Regions from separate parts of the Pusillimonas sp. ANT_WB101 genome, predicted to be linked through region 2. Evidence: riboswitches for the same ligand, from Rfam matches in the RefSeq annotation. Region 2 holds a riboswitch; the other holds the start of a gene.

Region 1 (8,476 bases), on a different contig from region 2:
GTAAATGGCGTCGGTGACCGTTGCAGACCCAAGCAGTTCATCACGCAGCCGTCGTGCCCGTGCTGCGTCAGCATAGGCTTTAGGGGTAAGGCCTGTTTCAGCCTTGAATACCCGATGAAAATGCCATGGGCTAAGGCCAGCTCCCTCGGCTAGCTCCTCAAGGGCGGGTGGGCTCTCTGCCTGCTCAATGTGCCGGCAAGCCTGCGCGACCAAACGCGCGCGCTGCGCACTCGCCGCCGTTTGATCCGCTGCCAGGCGCTGACTGGCACGATACCCCGCCGCCTCGGCGGCTTCGGCAGAATCAAAAAATTCGATATTCTCGCGCCGGGGCAGACGCGATGCCGCACTGGGTCTGCAATACACCCCTGTAGTGCGGACACCATAAACAAAGTGCCCATCAGCTTTGGCATCACGTGCCTGCACGGCGGCCCAGCGCACATCCTCGCTGCCATAAGGCAGCACAGGTACACGCGCTGTCGTAGCCGGTAAAAGTGTGGACATGAAACCCCCGCATAATTAAATCAACAAGAATGGCTATACGATAAAGCCAAATCCGCTGGCGGGATTCTCGTTTCTTGCGTCTGAATTCCTGCCTCTCAGCGTCGCATTAAAACTGACCTGGATGCCGTCAACGCGCCTAGCCGTCGATAAAATGTACTTCTATGCACGCCCAGTTCTCGTGCAACGCGGCTTACATTTCCATCATACTGTTCTAACGCCCGGCGCACACGCTTGCCAGTAACACGCTAATGACGTGCCCGAGCAACGTCACAACGATATTCATTGATGGTTCTGCTATGGTAAACATCGAGATCTTCTACGTCCCGACGGCTAATCCCGTCACCCTTCAGAGCAAAACACCCGAAATGGCATCGCATTAACGCGACTGCAACCCAACGCGATACACTGCTGCAGTGCATCATATCGATACGGCACGCTACACATTACGGAATCATTTCATGCAGGGCATTAAACGAAAACTCGTCTACGTTTCGTTTTACGAGCTTATCGCTGTAGCAATCACCAGCCTGGGGTTGGCACTACTTACCGATCGCGGCCTTTCACACGCCGCCGTCGCGGGCGTAGCTTCTTCCATGATTGCCATAGCCTGGAACCTAACCTACAACACCTTGTTCGAGTTATGGGAATCGCGGCAGACCAAGCGTGGCCGTGGTTTTTTGCGACGTGTCGCACACGCCGCCGGTTTTGAATTGGGCTTGGTCATAATGCTAGTGCCCCTGTTCGCCTGGTGGCTAGACCTTACCCTGTGGCATGCATTTGTGCTGGATATCGGGCTGATTGTTTTCTTTCTGATCTACACATTTTTGTTTAACCTGGTGTTCGATCATTTGTTCGGTTTGCCGGCCTCTGCGCAGCCTAAGCCCCAAAGCACAGAACCCCAACCCTGTAGCAGCCACTCCTAAAACCCTTGGCAGCATTTGCCCCGCCGTCGTTTGCGCTGCCACGCGCAGGAGCACGCTCCTCGCGTGGCAACGTAAGCACGTTGTGCTGTCTTACGCCGCTTTGCTCAGGCCAGGCAAATCTTCGTCTACAAGCGCCGCTGCAAGCTGCGCCGTAGCGGCGGACAACGTCCACCCCAGATGACCATGGCCGGTGTTGTAATACACGCCCTGTTGACGTCCGCGCTGCACCCTGGGCATCATGTCTGGCATCATTGGTCGCAACCCGGCCCAAGGTGTCATGCGCGACGTTTCAACATTAAAGTTTTCATGCACCCAGCGCACCAGCGGGTCAATGCGATCGGCGCGAATATCCCGATTATCACCATTAAACTCTGCCGTACCGGCCACGCGAAAACGATCTTTACCAAGACGCGACGTAACGATTTTGGCACGTTCATCCAGCAGGCTCACCCAAGGGGCCCCTGCAATACTGGCTTCGTCGTCCAGTTGTACGGTAATGGAATAACCCTTTACAGGGTAAATATTTAACCGGTCGCCACACATGGCCGCCAGACGGCGGCTACCAACACCTGCACAAATTACCACCGCATCAACATCGAGGCGCTCCGCATCGTTACGCCTGCGTGTACCCGCTGACATCACGTCAGCCAACAACGCCGTAACACCGCCGTCACCAAACTGCATGTTTTCGATTTCTACGCCATGCCTGAACTCCACCCCATGCCGGGCGGCGGCCGCCGCCAAACCCCGCGTAAATCGGTGAATATCACCAGTTGCGTCAGAAGGCGTAAAAAACCCGCCGTAATACGTGCCCGTTAATGTAGGTTCAATATTACGAATTTCTTCGGGCGTAACGGCATAGCGCTCAAGCCCGCCCTTGAGCAGCAAAGTATTAGACCGTGCCGCCACATCAAAGCCCGCACGGTCGTGATACACATGCAAAATGCCGCGACGCTCAAGATTAAAGTCAATGTTTTCACGCTCGGCCATGTCATACAAATGCTGTCGTGCCTCTATGGCCATGCGTGTGGTGGCAACGGTATTTGTTCGATAATTTCGAATAGCACCCGCAAATTCAGCCAGCCAAGAATACTTATGCCATGAGGGCAATGGGTTCAGCAACAATGGTGCATCTTTTTGCAGCATCCATTTAATGCCTTTGAGCAGTGTGCCTGGCTGATTCCAGACCTCGGCATTACTGGCCGACAGCTGCCCGCCATTGGCATAAGAGGTTTCCATGGCGGGATATAAATGACGATCAGCCACGACTACGTCGTGACCGTGCTGGTTAAGGGTATATGCAGTGGTAATGCCGGTGATGCCGGCACCAATAACTAATACGCGAGACATAGGTGTTCCAAAGAAAGGGATGCAGATACTGAACGAATACGTTCAGCTCGTAGCCCCATCTGTCTCGGTACCTGAGAGTTTTACAACGCCGCCCACTGGGCGGAGCCTCCCCTTCGGTGGGCGCCCTTAGCGCCGCTCTCCAGATTTTTATGTGTGACGGGCAGTCCTTTTGCCTGAGAGTTTCCGGGGCGGTTGCTCCGTCGGCGCCAGAGTATATAAATTTCCGGTCTCTCCTGCCACGTCATACAACTTATTTGAACCGCAGATTCTAACAGAATCACCCAATAAATCAAACAGTTACCGAATGAAGTAGGCATTTACCCATTGCGGAGAATAGGAAACAGGTTTCCCGTGCTCCAATATCGCCCTGGCGACGAATATGGACAAGTACGAAGGCGATTTCCGTGTCACTTAATAATTGATTACAAAAAAGCATTCGTCCTGAAAGTGCTGTAAGAATTGGGTTGAATCCCCGTAAAGTTAAACATTTTCTTTTAACTTAATACCTACGGCGATAAGTCTTGTCCATTTCAAATAATGCAACAAGTGCCCGACTTATATGCATTATTTCGCGGCGGGAAGCTAATTAAGCAGTAGTTAACAGACGCTCCAACACCTGATAAAGCCTCTCATCGCTTGACTGCGCGATATTAAAGCGCAGAAAGCTTCCTGCAGACTGTGACAGGCTAAAAATATTGCCAGGCGCAAGCACAATATTTTCAGCCAGTGCTGCACGTGCCACCGCAACTGCGTCTACACCTTTGGGCAAACTGCACCAAAGAAACATGCCTGCCTGCGGCATAATCCACGGCGTAATGCCCACTGCGCGCAAACGGGCCGCCACCGGCCCCATATTTTGTGCCAGGCGCAAGCGCAAACTTTCGACATGGCGTCTATAACCACCTTCTTTCAGCATGTGGTACACCAATTCTGCAGAAAGCCCTGCACCACCAAAAGAAGTGGCAATTTTCAAATCAGTAAGCGCCGCCGTCCATTCTGGCCTCGCCACAATAAACCCACAGCGTACAGCGGCCGACAGCGTCTTTGAAAAGCTTCCTACATGCACAACTTGTTGCAGGCCATCAAATGCAGCCAAACGCGGTGATGGTCGGGCTTCAAAATCTGAAAAAATATCATCTTCAATTATCGTTAGCCTGTGCTGTTCAGCAAGACGCAATACTCTGTGAGCTGTGACGGCAGACAGCGTGGCGCCAGTAGGGTTATGAATAGCCGAATTCGTTATATAAAGCCGTGGCCCATGCTGCTTCAGAACACGCTCGAAATGCACGAGATCAGGACCGTCTGCGGTGTACGGCACCGACACCACCTTGGCACGATGCGCTCGCAGTAGTGCATGAAAATTGAAATAGCAGGGGTCATCCACCATCACGGTGTCACCCGGTTCAATTAAAAACCGACACAGTAAATCAAGGGCATGCGTACCTGAATCTGTAAGTAGCACCTGGGCCAGCGACGCCTCAATGCCTGCGTCATTCAGGCGCCGTGCCAACAGTTGGCGCAAAAGAGCATTACCTTGCGGCGGCGCATAATCAGCCAATGCGCTGGCCTCGGCCCGCGCAGCGGTACGCAAGGCCTTGCGCAAAATGTCTTGCGGCATCCAACTTGGGGGCAACCAGCCACAACCGGGCTTCATCAAGGTACCTGGAGCATTTAGCGCCTGATGCGATACCCACAACGGATCGATTTCACGATCGAGACGTGGCCCCAGATCAACCAGTGACAAGGGCGGCGGCGAGGCCGACACATAAAAGCCCGAGCCTCGCCGAGCCTGGATCAGGCCCTCGGCTGCCAAACGTTCGTAAGCCTCCACAACGGTTGATTTCGACACCCCCATAGCTTGGGCCTGGCCGCGTATGGAGGGTAGGCGCGAACCCGTCGACAACTGACGTCCGGTAATACGCTTGCGTATATCGCTCATAACCCTGGAGGTCAGCGTTTCAGTGGTTACGTCGGTCATATTATTGATAGAAGCGGGCATTTGTATGGGTATTTATATCAATACAGTTTTTTAAAAGTGTACGGATGTGTCTCTGGCTAGGTCAACACGATTCGCGCACAATTCATTAGAACCAGCCATCGTCTCCATCGTAGTGGCGTCCTGCAACCTCATTCGTACGTATCTGCATGCAAAAAAACTCTACGGCCTGGCTTAATGGCATGCTTGGCGTCATCATCTTCAGTGGCTCGTTACCGGCCACACGAGTTGCGGTAGCGGGTTTTGACCCCTACTTTCTTACCTCAGCACGCGCTGGCATTGCCGGTCTGCTGGGTCTGGCCCTACTGGTACTGATGCGGGCACCGCGACCCCATGTTTCCGACCTGAAAGCCCTCGTCTTCATTGCGATAGGTGTTGTACTGGGTTTTCCATTATTTACCGCCATGGCGCTGCAGTACATTACAGCCGCGCGCTCACTGGTGTTTCTTGGCCTGCTACCTCTGGCCACCGCTATTTTCGGCGTGATACGCGGCGGCGAGCGGCCTCGCATCGCATTCTGGGTGTTTGCCGTTCTGGGGGCCATGTGCGTGGCCTCGTTCGCCCTCCTGCAGGGAGGCGGTGCTTCATTTAAGGGCGACACGCTCATGCTGCTTGCCATAGTGCTGTGTGGCTATGGCTATGCCGAGGGTGGTCGTCTTTCACGCCAACTTGGCGGCTGGCAGGTGATTTCATGGGCGCTGGTGCTGTCGCTGCCTATCTCAATACCCATGTTCCTCATCCTGATGCCAAGCGATTGGCAAAACATTGGCGTGCCTGCCTGGTTGGGCTTGGGCTATGTCACCTTGTTTAGCATGTTGCTTGGATTCTTCTTTTGGTACCGCGGGCTGGCACTGGGTGGCATAGCCGCTGTTGGCCAGCTTCAACTACTTCAGCCATTTCTTGGCCTAATGCTTGCTGCAGCGCTTCTTAACGAAACCATCAGCTGGCCTATGCTGGTGGCAACCAGCGCCGTCATAGCCTGCGTAGCTGGAGCTCGCCGGTTTTCTGCTACCCCACCCGCCCCTAAAGCCCTGCCTTAGGGGATGCATCTGGCAAGGCCGGATCCCCCACGCAATACAGTGCAACCAGATCAAACCCCGTCTCCAGCCTCAGTAACTGCTGCATGCGGGCCTCATCGAATCCCATAACGGCTACCCCTCCAAGCCCAAGCGCGGTCGTTACAAGATACAGATTCTGAATGACCGCGCCCACTTCAATATCCACATAACGTGCACCACGCTGGCCATCAGCAGACTGATCGGCAAAATGTTGAATGGCGCGCTGCCTATCTGCGGCTATCACTACGATAGCCGCCGCTGTATCCAGCCAGGTATCCTCAGCCAGTGAGGCAGTTACAAGAGAAAGGGTTTTAGGCAATGCGTGCAACGCGTGCAGTCGATGCCTCTGGCTATTGCCTGAGTTGCCCTGTTCCTCGCCTGTTGAAAGGTGCTGCTGTTCGTCCTGGAGAGCACTATAACGGTAAAAACCGGGTTCAATCCCCTCAACCTGACGCACCAGTATGTACAACTGCAGCGGATACACTGCGTGAGCCGAGGGTGCCGTGCGTGCTCCGACCTTCTGGACCGGACCCTGTGCCGCTTCTGCAAGACACCTCAAGGCCTCCAGGGAGATCGGAATGCCCGAATAGTCCCGGCAGCTACGTCGCAGCCTTAGCAAGCGCTGGAGAGCCGCTAGGTCGGTCGTAGTACTGCTTGGCGTAGCAGGCTCAACTTGGCAGGAGTATTCAGCGTGTGGGTCGGAAAATGACGCAAAGCGACTATTCATGTCAACCGGCTGACATCAATATACGCAGTAATGCAAGTAGTTTGTGGTTTCATGCTGACAACATCTTGTAAACACAGGGATTTCCTCTTTCAGAGTGGGGCTGTAAAGACTATAATCGAAGATGTGCCAAATACCATATCCCCAATGAAAACAGAGCCTGCCGTGGCCACTATGCCTACTAAAGCGCGCATTATTCGTGCCGTCGCAAGTTCGACTGCAGTCGAAACGGGTCAAAGCATTAAAGAACTCGAGGTTTTCCTGCAAGAAAATGCTCAGTTAAGCAAATACAGTCAGCTCAATCTCGCTTCAGCCTGATTCTTTACTGCCCGACCGTGCCCAGCCCCCGGGCCACCCACTGTTTCATCGGCTCGTAATTCAGCCCCAAGCCTTGCTGAATAGCCAAAATATACTCATCGCGACCAGCCTCCCAGCTGCTGTAATCCAGCGGGCCCATACCTGCCTGAACAGCCATTACATCCGCCAGCAACCGCGAAATACGGCCGTTGCCCTCCCTAAACGGATGCATCAAAATAAACTCAACATGCGTCACAGCAATCGCGTCAATTAGACGCTGAAGACTGAAATCATGGCACGGCGTATGCATTGCAAGGCAACCACGATCAAATGCAGCCATCAGCCTGGGTATCTGCGCAGCCGGTGCAAACGGGAACCCACCTTTGCTCATATTAACGCTGCGGGCCTGCCCCGCCCACGAATAAACATTGCCCAGCCAACGCCTGTGCCAGATCTTCAAGTGTTCAACGGTAATGCCATCTTCAGGCATTTGATCTGACAACAATGACTCATACAGTTTTTGCAGCAGAATCAGCTCGGCCTCATCCATATCAGACGGCAAAGTAATGCCCAGTTTGTTGACCAGCACCCTGTCTCCAGATCCTGGTTCAAACATGCCCTGAGGCCCAGCTATGTCATATCGCGTGCTCATCCTGTTACCCCGGCTCATGACTGACTATGCAGCACAGGCGGCGTACGCCTGTATGTGCTGCCCACGATGTGTCGTTGCGCTGCCTACTGCGCCTGAAGGCTCTGTCCTTGCTCAACAGACTGCAGCTTACCAAACAGCCACCCCATCACCGCACTTATACAGCTCTACAAACCTTACGATAATAGCCGCCACTATGCAAAAAATGACCAAAATAACAGTAGCTTACAGATGAATTATAAAAAGCTGAGTACATCCACAAAACCTCGTTCAATAGTTGAACGCATCTAGATTTTTCGCCAAAAAAATCTCGAAATCGTCGATATACTTACAATTAGTTTCAAAATAAACAGCAGCTACTTTTTGTTGATTCCATGAACGCTGCCTGTGGATAACTACTGGGGCGAGCAACTGTGAATAGCCTGTTGATGACTAACGCATAACTCGTGATTGGACGAGGGGTCAAAAAGTTATCCGCAATCCATCCCCGAGATAAACCGTGCTTATACCCAAGTAAAAATGTACTCTAAAAGCTTGATTTAAATAGACTTTATTGAGTTATGCCACTTATCCACAGACACCCATTATTACTATCAGTATGAAATAAAAGAAGTTATATAAAAGCTAACCCCTTGCCAGCCAGCCAGCCAGATTTACAACTTCAAACACAGGGCTATACTGCGTCAGGTCGGAAAACCACAAACCCGTCCGGTTTTCCTAAGGCTGCTAAACCTCTTTTATTTTCAAACACTTGTGAGTTTTTCAATGGCTGTGTTCAGCGTATCGTCCCGTTTTGCAAAGCAGAATCGAGCCAGATTATGGTTTGATGTCAGCGCATCAGGCTGTCGATAAAATGCTGATACAGGAATCACACCAACTCCGTGTTCCGTGGTCAACCAACGCGCAAAATCAGCTTCATGCATGTCTGAAATCTCGCTGTAGTCAGCCATTAAAAAAAACGTACCTTGGCTGGGCAAG
Region 2 (8,476 bases):
AGTCAAATTCTTCTTGACCTTGACGTTGACACCAAGAAGATGGGCAGCATTTCTGCCAAGGCCAAGACCTTGCTGCATGCTGATGGCATGCGGCTTTATCTGGAACCCAAAGATCCCAAGGCGGTGCAGCTCAAGGCCAACGTCAATGATCTGGGCTGGCTTAGCCTGTTCACCGGTGACGCCATGGAGTTTGGCGGCACCCTTACTGCCGATGTGCAGATGGATAGCAAGCCTGACGGAAAATGGGCGAGTAACGGCACCATTCGGGGTGACAAGTTGCGCGTTGTTCGAATCGATGACGGCATTCGGCTGCTCGATGGTACGTTGCTGGCCAGGGTCACTGATGACAAATTGGTGCTTGAGTCGCTGAAATTTCCTGCACGCCTGCGTACAACGCCTAAAGAATGGCGTACGGCCAAATGGGTCAGTAGCGATCCCGATGCCAAAGACGGCAGCCTGACAATTACGGGCGACTGGAATCTGTTCGAGTCTACCGGCGATATTGACGTGGCATTTCATCGCTACCCACTGCTGCAGCGCTCAGACCGCTACGCCATGATTACCGGCGATCTCAAAGTCGCCCTCGCCATTCCCAAAATTGACGTCACGGGCTCGCTGGTGGCTGATGCCGGCTGGGTAGACCTGGATATGCTCAGCTCAATCCCCACGTTGGATTCTGACGTCGTGGTGATTCGGGCGGGTGATGACAGAAATAAAAAAGAGTCGGCCTCACCCGTTCAGGTTTCTCTGGATATTGATGTCGACCTGGGGCCGCGTTTTTACATTACGGGCTATGGCGTCAACTCGGGTTTGGTCGGCAAGCTGCACATCACCATGATAGGTGACAAGCTCACGGCAATAGGTGCGTTGCATACGCGTGGTGGGGCAGTCGAGGCCTATGGCCAACGCTTGCAGCTGCGGCGAGGGACTATTACCTTTCAGGGCGACATTACCAGCCCCGTGCTCGATATCGAAGCGTTGCGCACAGGGCTGGCCGTCGAAGCCGGAGTGCGGGTCGCAGGCACTGCGCGGCGACCCCGTATTGATCTGGTGTCTTACCCGGCGGTCAGCGAGATCGAAAAGCTGTCCTGGCTGCTGATGGGGCATGGCCCCGATGACTCGGGGGGCGACGCCGCGCTGTTATTCTCGGTGGGCAGCTCCTTCCTCAGTGACGGTGAGCCGTTTTATCGTCGTTTTGGTATTGATGAGGTCACGATGCGCTCGGGCGAGCTTGGCGGCGCCGGCAGCATTTTGCCCGCCGACAGCGTGGTCAAAGGTATGGACTCAGGTAACAGTAATATTGAGCAGCGTTTTGTTGTGGCCAGCAAGGCGTTGTCGTCCGGCTTTACCGTCAGTGTGCGTCAGGCTTTGTCCGATACAGGTACGGTAGGTCATATCAGTTATCGCTTGGCGCGCGGTCTCACGGCTGAGCTCAGCGTGGGTACAGTTAATGGTCTTGCTTTGGTGTATCGCTGGTTCTCGCGCGATTAGCCAGGCAGGTCTGCGCGCTCTGTAGTGAGAGCTATGCGTGGGTGGCCTTATAAGGGGCTAAAATACGCGCCAACATATAAAAGGTAAGGTTATGAGCATTAAGAATGATCGCTGGATCCGGCAAGCCGCCGCCAACGGTATGATCGAACCCTTCGAGCCGGGCCAGGTGCGCTCTGTCGATGGCAAGCGTATTGTCAGCTACGGAACCAGCAGTTACGGGTATGATGTACGTTGTGCAAATGAATTCAAGATATTTACCAATATCAATTCAACGATTGTCGACCCCAAGGCTTTTGATGAAAAATCGTTCGTCGATTTCAAAGGCGATGTCTGCATCATTCCGCCCAATTCATTTGCCCTGGCCCGCACCATAGAATATTTTCGTATTCCGCGCACTGTGCTTACCATATGCCTGGGCAAAAGCACATACGCCCGCTGCGGCATCATCGTCAACGTTACGCCCCTTGAACCCGAGTGGGAAGGCCATGTAACGCTGGAGTTTTCCAATACCACGCCCTTGCCCGCCAAAATTTATGCGGGTGAAGGCTGCGCACAAATGTTGTTCCTGGAAAGCGATGAAGAATGCGAAACCTCGTATAAAGATCGTGGCGGTAAATACCAGGGGCAGACTGGGGTTACCCTGCCTCGCACATAGCTGGAGCAGTACTGATGAAATTTCGCTTCCCCATCGTAATTATCGATGAAGATTACCGCTCGGAAAATGCATCCGGGTTTGGCATTCGCGCCCTGGCGTCGGCCATCGAGGCCGAGGGCGTTGAAGTGCTGGGTGTTACCAGTTATGGTGACCTCAGCTCGTTTGCCCAGCAACAAAGTCGTGCCAGTGCGTTCATTTTGTCGATAGATGATGAGGAGTTCGTGGTGGCGTCGCCTGAAGACGTAGCCAATGCCATCAAGAATTTGCGCTCGTTTATTGGCGAACTGCGTTTTCGTAACGCCGATATCCCCATCTACCTGTATGGCGAAACGCGTACCTCGCAGCACATACCCAATGACATCCTGAAAGAGCTGCACGGCTTTATTCATATGTTCGAAGACACGCCCGAGTTCGTGGCCCGGCATATCATCCGTGAAGCGCGTTCGTATCTTGATAGCCTGGCGCCGCCGTTTTTCCGCGAACTGGTCAAATATGCCTCTGACGGCTCGTACTCGTGGCATTGCCCCGGGCACAGCGGTGGGGTGGCCTTTTTGAAAAGCCCGGTCGGGCAAATGTTTCACCAGTTTTTTGGTGAAAACATGCTGCGTGCCGACGTCTGTAACGCGGTAGACGAACTGGGCCAGTTGCTTGACCATACCGGCCCCATCGCCGAGTCTGAACTGAACGCCGCGCGCATTTTTCATGCCGATCACTGCTTTTTCGTTACCAATGGCACCTCTACGTCGAACAAGATTGTGTGGCATGCCAACGTCGCCAACGACGACGTGGTCGTGGTTGATCGAAACTGTCACAAGTCGATTTTGCACGCCATTACCATGACGGGTGCGATCCCGGTGTTTCTGCGTCCTACGCGCAACCACCTGGGCATTATTGGGCCGATTCCGCTCGAAGAGTTTGAGCCAGAAAATATCCGCAAAAAAATCGAAGCCAACCCGTTTGCCAGTCAGGCGCCCGACAAGAAGCCGCGCATTCTTACGCTTACGCAAAGCACGTATGACGGCGTTATTTACAACGTCGAAATGATCAAGGAAAAGCTGGGTTCAGAAATTGACACCCTGCACTTTGACGAAGCCTGGCTGCCGCATGCGTCGTTTCACGAGTACTACAAAGACATGCACGCCATTGGCGAGAACCGCCCACGTTCCAAAGACGCCATGGTGTTCGCCACGCACTCCACACACAAGCTGCTGGCCGGCCTGTCACAGGCGTCGCAAATTACGGTGCAAGATTCTGAAACGCGGCAGCTTGATCGCAACGTGTTTAACGAAGCCTATTTAATGCACATGTCGACCTCGCCACAGTACGCCATTATTGCGTCTTGTGACGTGGCCGCTGCCATGATGGAGCCGCCCGGCGGTACCGCGCTGGTCGAAGAAAGCATTACCGAAGCCCTGGATTTTCGCCGTGCCATGCGCAAGGTCGAGTCTGAGTTCGGCAAAGACGACTGGTGGTTCAAGGTATGGGGCCCCAACCGTTTGGTGGCTGACGGCATAGGCGAGCGTGACGACTGGCTGCTCAAATCGGGCGACAAGTGGCACGGCTTTGGTGACCTGGCCGAAGGCTTTAACATGCTTGATCCCATCAAGGCAACGGTGGTAACGCCGGGTCTTGATATCTCTGGCACGTTTGCCGACACGGGCATCCCGGCGGCGCTGGTTTCCAAATACCTGACGGAACACGGCGTGGTGGTTGAGAAAACCGGGCTTTATTCGTTTTTTATTCTGTTTACCATCGGCATTACCAAAGGCCGCTGGAACACGCTGCTGACAGCGCTTCAGCAGTTTAAAGACGACTACGACCGCAACAACCCGCTGTGGCGCATACTGCCTGACTTCTGCAAACAGCATCGTCGCTACGAAAAGCTGGGTCTGCGCGATCTGTGCCAGCAGATTCACGAGGCGTATCGCAAATATGACTTGGCACGCCTTACCACTGAGGTGTACCTCAGCGATATGGTGCCTGCCATGAAGCCGTCGGTGGCGTATGCCAAGATGGCGCACCGCGAGTCTGAGCGCGTTAGCATTGATGCCCTTGAAGGGCGTGTCACTGGCGTGCTGCTCACGCCGTACCCGCCGGGCATCCCGCTGCTGATACCGGGCGAGCGCTTTAACCAGCGCATCGTCAGCTATCTGCAGTTTGCACGCGAGTTCAACGCCACCTTCCCAGGGTTTGAAACCGATGTGCACGGGCTGGCACGTGACGTGCAGCCAGATGGTGAAGAGCGCTACTACGTCGACTGCATCAAAGAAGACTAACGGCCGTGGCGATCAGGCAAGGTGGGGTGGTGCAGGCCACCACCCACGACCCCGCCTCTGGGGGCGTACGGGCGAGCGCGAAAAAAACCGGCAATCGGGGCGCTCGCGGTTCGGCGTCGGGCGGTTCGCTTAATCAGGTGTTTGATGTGGCAGTGGTGGGTGCTGGCGCGGCCGGAATGATGGCTGCGGCCGTGGCAGGGCAGCGGGGGCTGCGTGTGGTGCTCATTGACCATGCCAAAAAGCTGGCTGAAAAAATTCGCATCTCTGGTGGTGGCCGCTGCAATTTTACGAACATCAACACCAGCCCTGCCAATTTTATTTCGCAAAACCCGCATTTTTGTCGCTCGGCGCTGGCGGCCTATACCCCGCAAGACTTTATCGATATGGTCGTCAGGCATGGCATAGCCTGGCATGAGAAACACCGGGGACAGCTGTTTTGTGATGAATCCAGTGAAGACATTATCACCATGCTGCAGCATGAGTGCGATGATGGTCGCGTGTCATGGCGCATGCCCTGTGCGGTGGAGCGCATTACGCGTGTCGATGACGACGTGTTTGTGCTGCATACGTCGCAGGGCGAGGTGCAGGCGCACCAGCTTGTGATGGCGACGGGCGGCATGGCCATCCCGCAATTGGGCGCGACTGATTTCGCCTTGGGTGTGGCGCGGCAGTTTGGGCTGAAGGTGATTGAACCCCGGCCTGCGCTGGTTCCGCTTACTTTTGATGCAGAGGCCTGGAAGCCGTTTTCTTCCCTGAGCGGTGTGGCGCTGGAAGTGCTGGTGCGCGCTGTCGGGGCTGGAGCGGCTGCTGCGAGAAAGGCGAACGGGCGTCAGAAACCCGGTGGCAAGGCGGCACAGACTGAGTTTCTTGAAGACCTGCTTTTTACACACAGGGGTCTGTCTGGCCCAGCTATTTTGCAGATATCCAGTTACTGGAACCCAGGCGAGGCGATTTCTGTTGATCTTGCGCCGGGGCGGGATCTTGCCCGCGAACTGCTTGAAAGCAAGCAGGGCAGCCGACAGAAGCTGGGGTCGGTGTTATCCGGTATGTGGCCCAAGCGTCTGGCTGACCAATGGCTGGCCAATGCGCAAACTACTGGTGATGGTTTGGGCGAGCAACGCCTGGCCGATGTGCCGGACAAGACTTTGCGCGAACTGGGCGCGTGCATCAATGCCTGGCAGCTGTTCCCCAGCGGCACGGCGGGTTACAAGAAAGCGGAAGTGATGCGTGGCGGGGTTGATACACGCTGCCTGAATCAAAAGACCATGGAGGCCAGTGCGGTTTCTGGCTTGTACTTTATAGGTGAAGCCGTGGATGTTACAGGCTGGCTGGGCGGCTATAACTTTCAGTGGGCGTGGGCTTCTGGTGTGGCCTGCGGCAAGGCATTGCTGCAGCATGGCGGCAAACGCTAGCCGACATTAAACTGCTTTTAACGCAGGGCAGAAGGGTGTAGCCCGCGGCAAGGCATTGTTACAGCACGACGGCAAACGCTAGCCGGCATTAATATACTTTCAGTGCAAAGCACGCAGGTGCCGTCTGCGGCAAGGCGTTGTTGCAGCACAGCGGCAAACGCGAGCCAACATTAATATATTTTCAACGCTGGGCCGAAATCTGTTTGTGGCTGCCTGGCTTTCGGGGTATGCTCTCGTTTGCTGTCGTCACACAGTGGGAGAGCGTCGATTTTTCGACCGCCGAAGGCGCAATTCGCCCGAAATCGCTCAGGCACCCCGTACCGCTCGTGTGTTGTCGCCAATTGGCTGGCAAGGCAGCATTCTGGAGAGACTCGTTCCATTGGCCCGCAGGCCTGGCATCGGGCGCCGAAGGTGAACCCCCTATATGGGGTCAACTCTCAGGCAAAAGGACAGAAGGGCGGCGCAAGGGCCAGGTGGCTCGGCGTCGTCGTTTCGTTTCCGGAGCCTCTCTCATGTCTACAGCACTAAAACATACCCCTCTGCATTCTGCCCATCTTCAGGCCGGCGCCAAAATGGTCGACTTCGGTGGCTGGGATATGCCTGTTTCCTATGGCTCGCAAATTGAAGAGCATCACACCGTACGCCGCGCCGCGGGTATGTTCGATGTTTCGCACATGCTCAATGTTGATGTACGTGGCAAAGTAGCCGCCGCGTCAACGTCAGCCGAGGCTCAGGATGCCGCCACGGGCGAACAAGGCGTGCGTGCCTTTTTGTCACGCTTGCTGGCTAATGACGTGGCCAAGCTTACGGTGCCAGGCAAGGCCCTGTACGCGTGCATGCTCAAGCCTGACGGCGGCGTCATTGACGACCTGATTGTGTACTTTTTTGATGAGACCAACTGGCGACTGGTGGTAAATGCCGGTACGGCAGACAAAGACATTGCCTGGATGCAGCAGGTTGCGCGCGATGAGGGCTTTGAGGTTCAAATTGAACCCCGGCGTGATCTGGCCATGATTGCGGTGCAAGGGCCCCAAGCCCGCGAAAAGCTCTGGGCAGCGCGCCCGCACTGGAAGGCACCCACCGAGCAGCTGGCGGCCTTTAACGGTGTTTACATCGATGCCGATACGCTGGTTGCACGCACAGGGTACACCGGTGAAGACGGCTTTGAAGTTGTACTGCCGGCCACCCAGGTGGGTGCTTTCTGGGATGACCTCGTCAGTCAGGGCGTGTTGCCTTGTGGTCTGGGCGCGCGCGACACACTGCGGCTTGAGGCGGGCATGAATCTATACGGGCAAGAAATGAACGAGCAGGTTAACCCACTGATCTCGGGCCTGTCATGGACGGTTTCTTTTAAAAACCCCGATCGTCGTTTTATTGGCCGAGACGCCCTTGAAGCCATTACCCCCGACCAAACGCTGGTGGGCATCAAACTGCTCGAGCGTGGTGTTATGCGGGCGCACATGAAGTTGCGCAGTGCTCAGGGCGACGGTGAACTCACCAGTGGCTCCATGTCGCCTACCATGGGTGTTTCCATCGGTATGGCGCGTGTGCCTCTGGGTCTGCAGCCTGGCGATGCCGTCGAAGTCGAGATGCGCGGCAAATGGATGCCTGCAGAAGTGGTAAAAATGCCTTTCGTGCGCAACGGCAAAATTTCGGTCTGATGCGCGCGCTCACTCTTATAACGAATACTGATTTTCACGGGGTACACCATGAGTCTTCCAACTGATCGCAAATACACGTCTTCCCATGAATGGGTCAAGCCTGAAGGCGACGTCTTTCTAGTGGGCATTACCGATGCCGCTCAAGACCAACTGGGCGATCTGGTTTTTGTGGGTGATGTTAACCCCGGTGCCAAGCTGTCTGCTGGCGATACCGCGGGTGTGGTTGAGTCAGTCAAGGCCGCTTCTGACATTTACGCGCCCGTCGATGGCGAGATTGTGGCCTTTAATGAGGCGCTGGGTGATCAGCCTGACCTTATCAACCAGGCAGCCTTTGATACGTGGATCTTCAAGATTAAGCCCAATAATCCTGACGACATCGATGACCTCATGGATGGCGACGACTACGAGGCGCTCGGCGCCAGCTAAGTGCCTTAAGGCGCCTGCCGGCGCCTTTTGGTGTCTGTCTTTTTGTGGCGGTCGGCGCTCTGAGGCGTAACGCGACCTCAGCGGGCCAACCGCCCTGATCATGCCCACATGCCCCGCATTTCTTTCTGTTTAGGTTGATTATGTTGCGAGATTTAGACCCTCACTCTGACTTTATCCCCCGGCATATAGGCCCGGGCCAGGCTGATCAGGCCCGCATGCTGGAAGCCATTGGGGCACAAAGCCTCGAGAGTCTGGTGCAACAGGTGGTGCCGGCCAGCATTCTCGACCGCAAGCCGCTTGATCTGCCGGCCTCGCGCAGCGAAACTGATGCGCTGGCTGGCCTGCGCGAAATTGCAGGGCGTAACCAGGTTTATCGCAACTATATTGGCCAGGGGTACTACGGTACGCATGTGCCGCATGTGATTTTGCGCAATATTCTTGAAAACCCGGCATGGTATACGGCGTACACGCCTTACCAGCCCGAGATCTCGCAGGGCCGGCTCGAGGCGCTACTTAATTACCAGACCATGGTCGCTGATCTGACCGGGCTGGATA

What was found. Region 2 has a riboswitch for glycine ahead of gcvT (glycine cleavage system aminomethyltransferase GcvT). Riboswitches for the same ligand answer to the same signal wherever they lie in the genome.
Region 1: linked by a shared signal. The riboswitch ahead of FQ179_RS15295 (D-amino acid dehydrogenase) and the one ahead of gcvT (glycine cleavage system aminomethyltransferase GcvT) in region 2 are both predicted to bind glycine.

The regions. Positions count from the first base shown of each region.
Region 1 is NZ_VOAY01000003.1:555,668-564,143, forward strand. It holds gene ada (bifunctional DNA-binding transcriptional regulator/O6-methylguanine-DNA methyltransferase Ada) at 1-501, opposite strand, end outside; gene FQ179_RS15285 (helix-turn-helix domain-containing protein) at 597-728, opposite strand; gene FQ179_RS15290 (PACE efflux transporter) at 960-1,424, shown strand; gene FQ179_RS15295 (D-amino acid dehydrogenase) at 1,515-2,774, opposite strand; glycine riboswitch at 2,926-3,021, opposite strand; gene FQ179_RS15300 (PLP-dependent aminotransferase family protein) at 3,361-4,752, opposite strand; gene FQ179_RS15305 (DMT family transporter) at 4,920-5,810, shown strand; gene FQ179_RS15310 (SagB/ThcOx family dehydrogenase) at 5,794-6,555, opposite strand; gene FQ179_RS22340 (hypothetical protein) at 6,700-6,870, shown strand; gene FQ179_RS15315 (Fic family protein) at 6,875-7,501, opposite strand; gene FQ179_RS15320 (methionine aminotransferase) at 8,242-8,476, opposite strand, start outside.
Region 2 is NZ_VOAY01000001.1:21,853-30,328, forward strand. It holds gene FQ179_RS00095 (translocation/assembly module TamB domain-containing protein) at 1-1,491, shown strand, start outside; gene dcd (dCTP deaminase) at 1,583-2,146, shown strand; gene FQ179_RS00105 (arginine/lysine/ornithine decarboxylase) at 2,161-4,422, shown strand; gene FQ179_RS00110 (NAD(P)/FAD-dependent oxidoreductase) at 4,599-5,834, shown strand; glycine riboswitch at 6,079-6,167, shown strand; glycine riboswitch at 6,186-6,297, shown strand; gene gcvT (glycine cleavage system aminomethyltransferase GcvT) at 6,347-7,495, shown strand; gene gcvH (glycine cleavage system protein GcvH) at 7,544-7,921, shown strand; gene gcvP (aminomethyl-transferring glycine dehydrogenase) at 8,062-8,476, shown strand, end outside.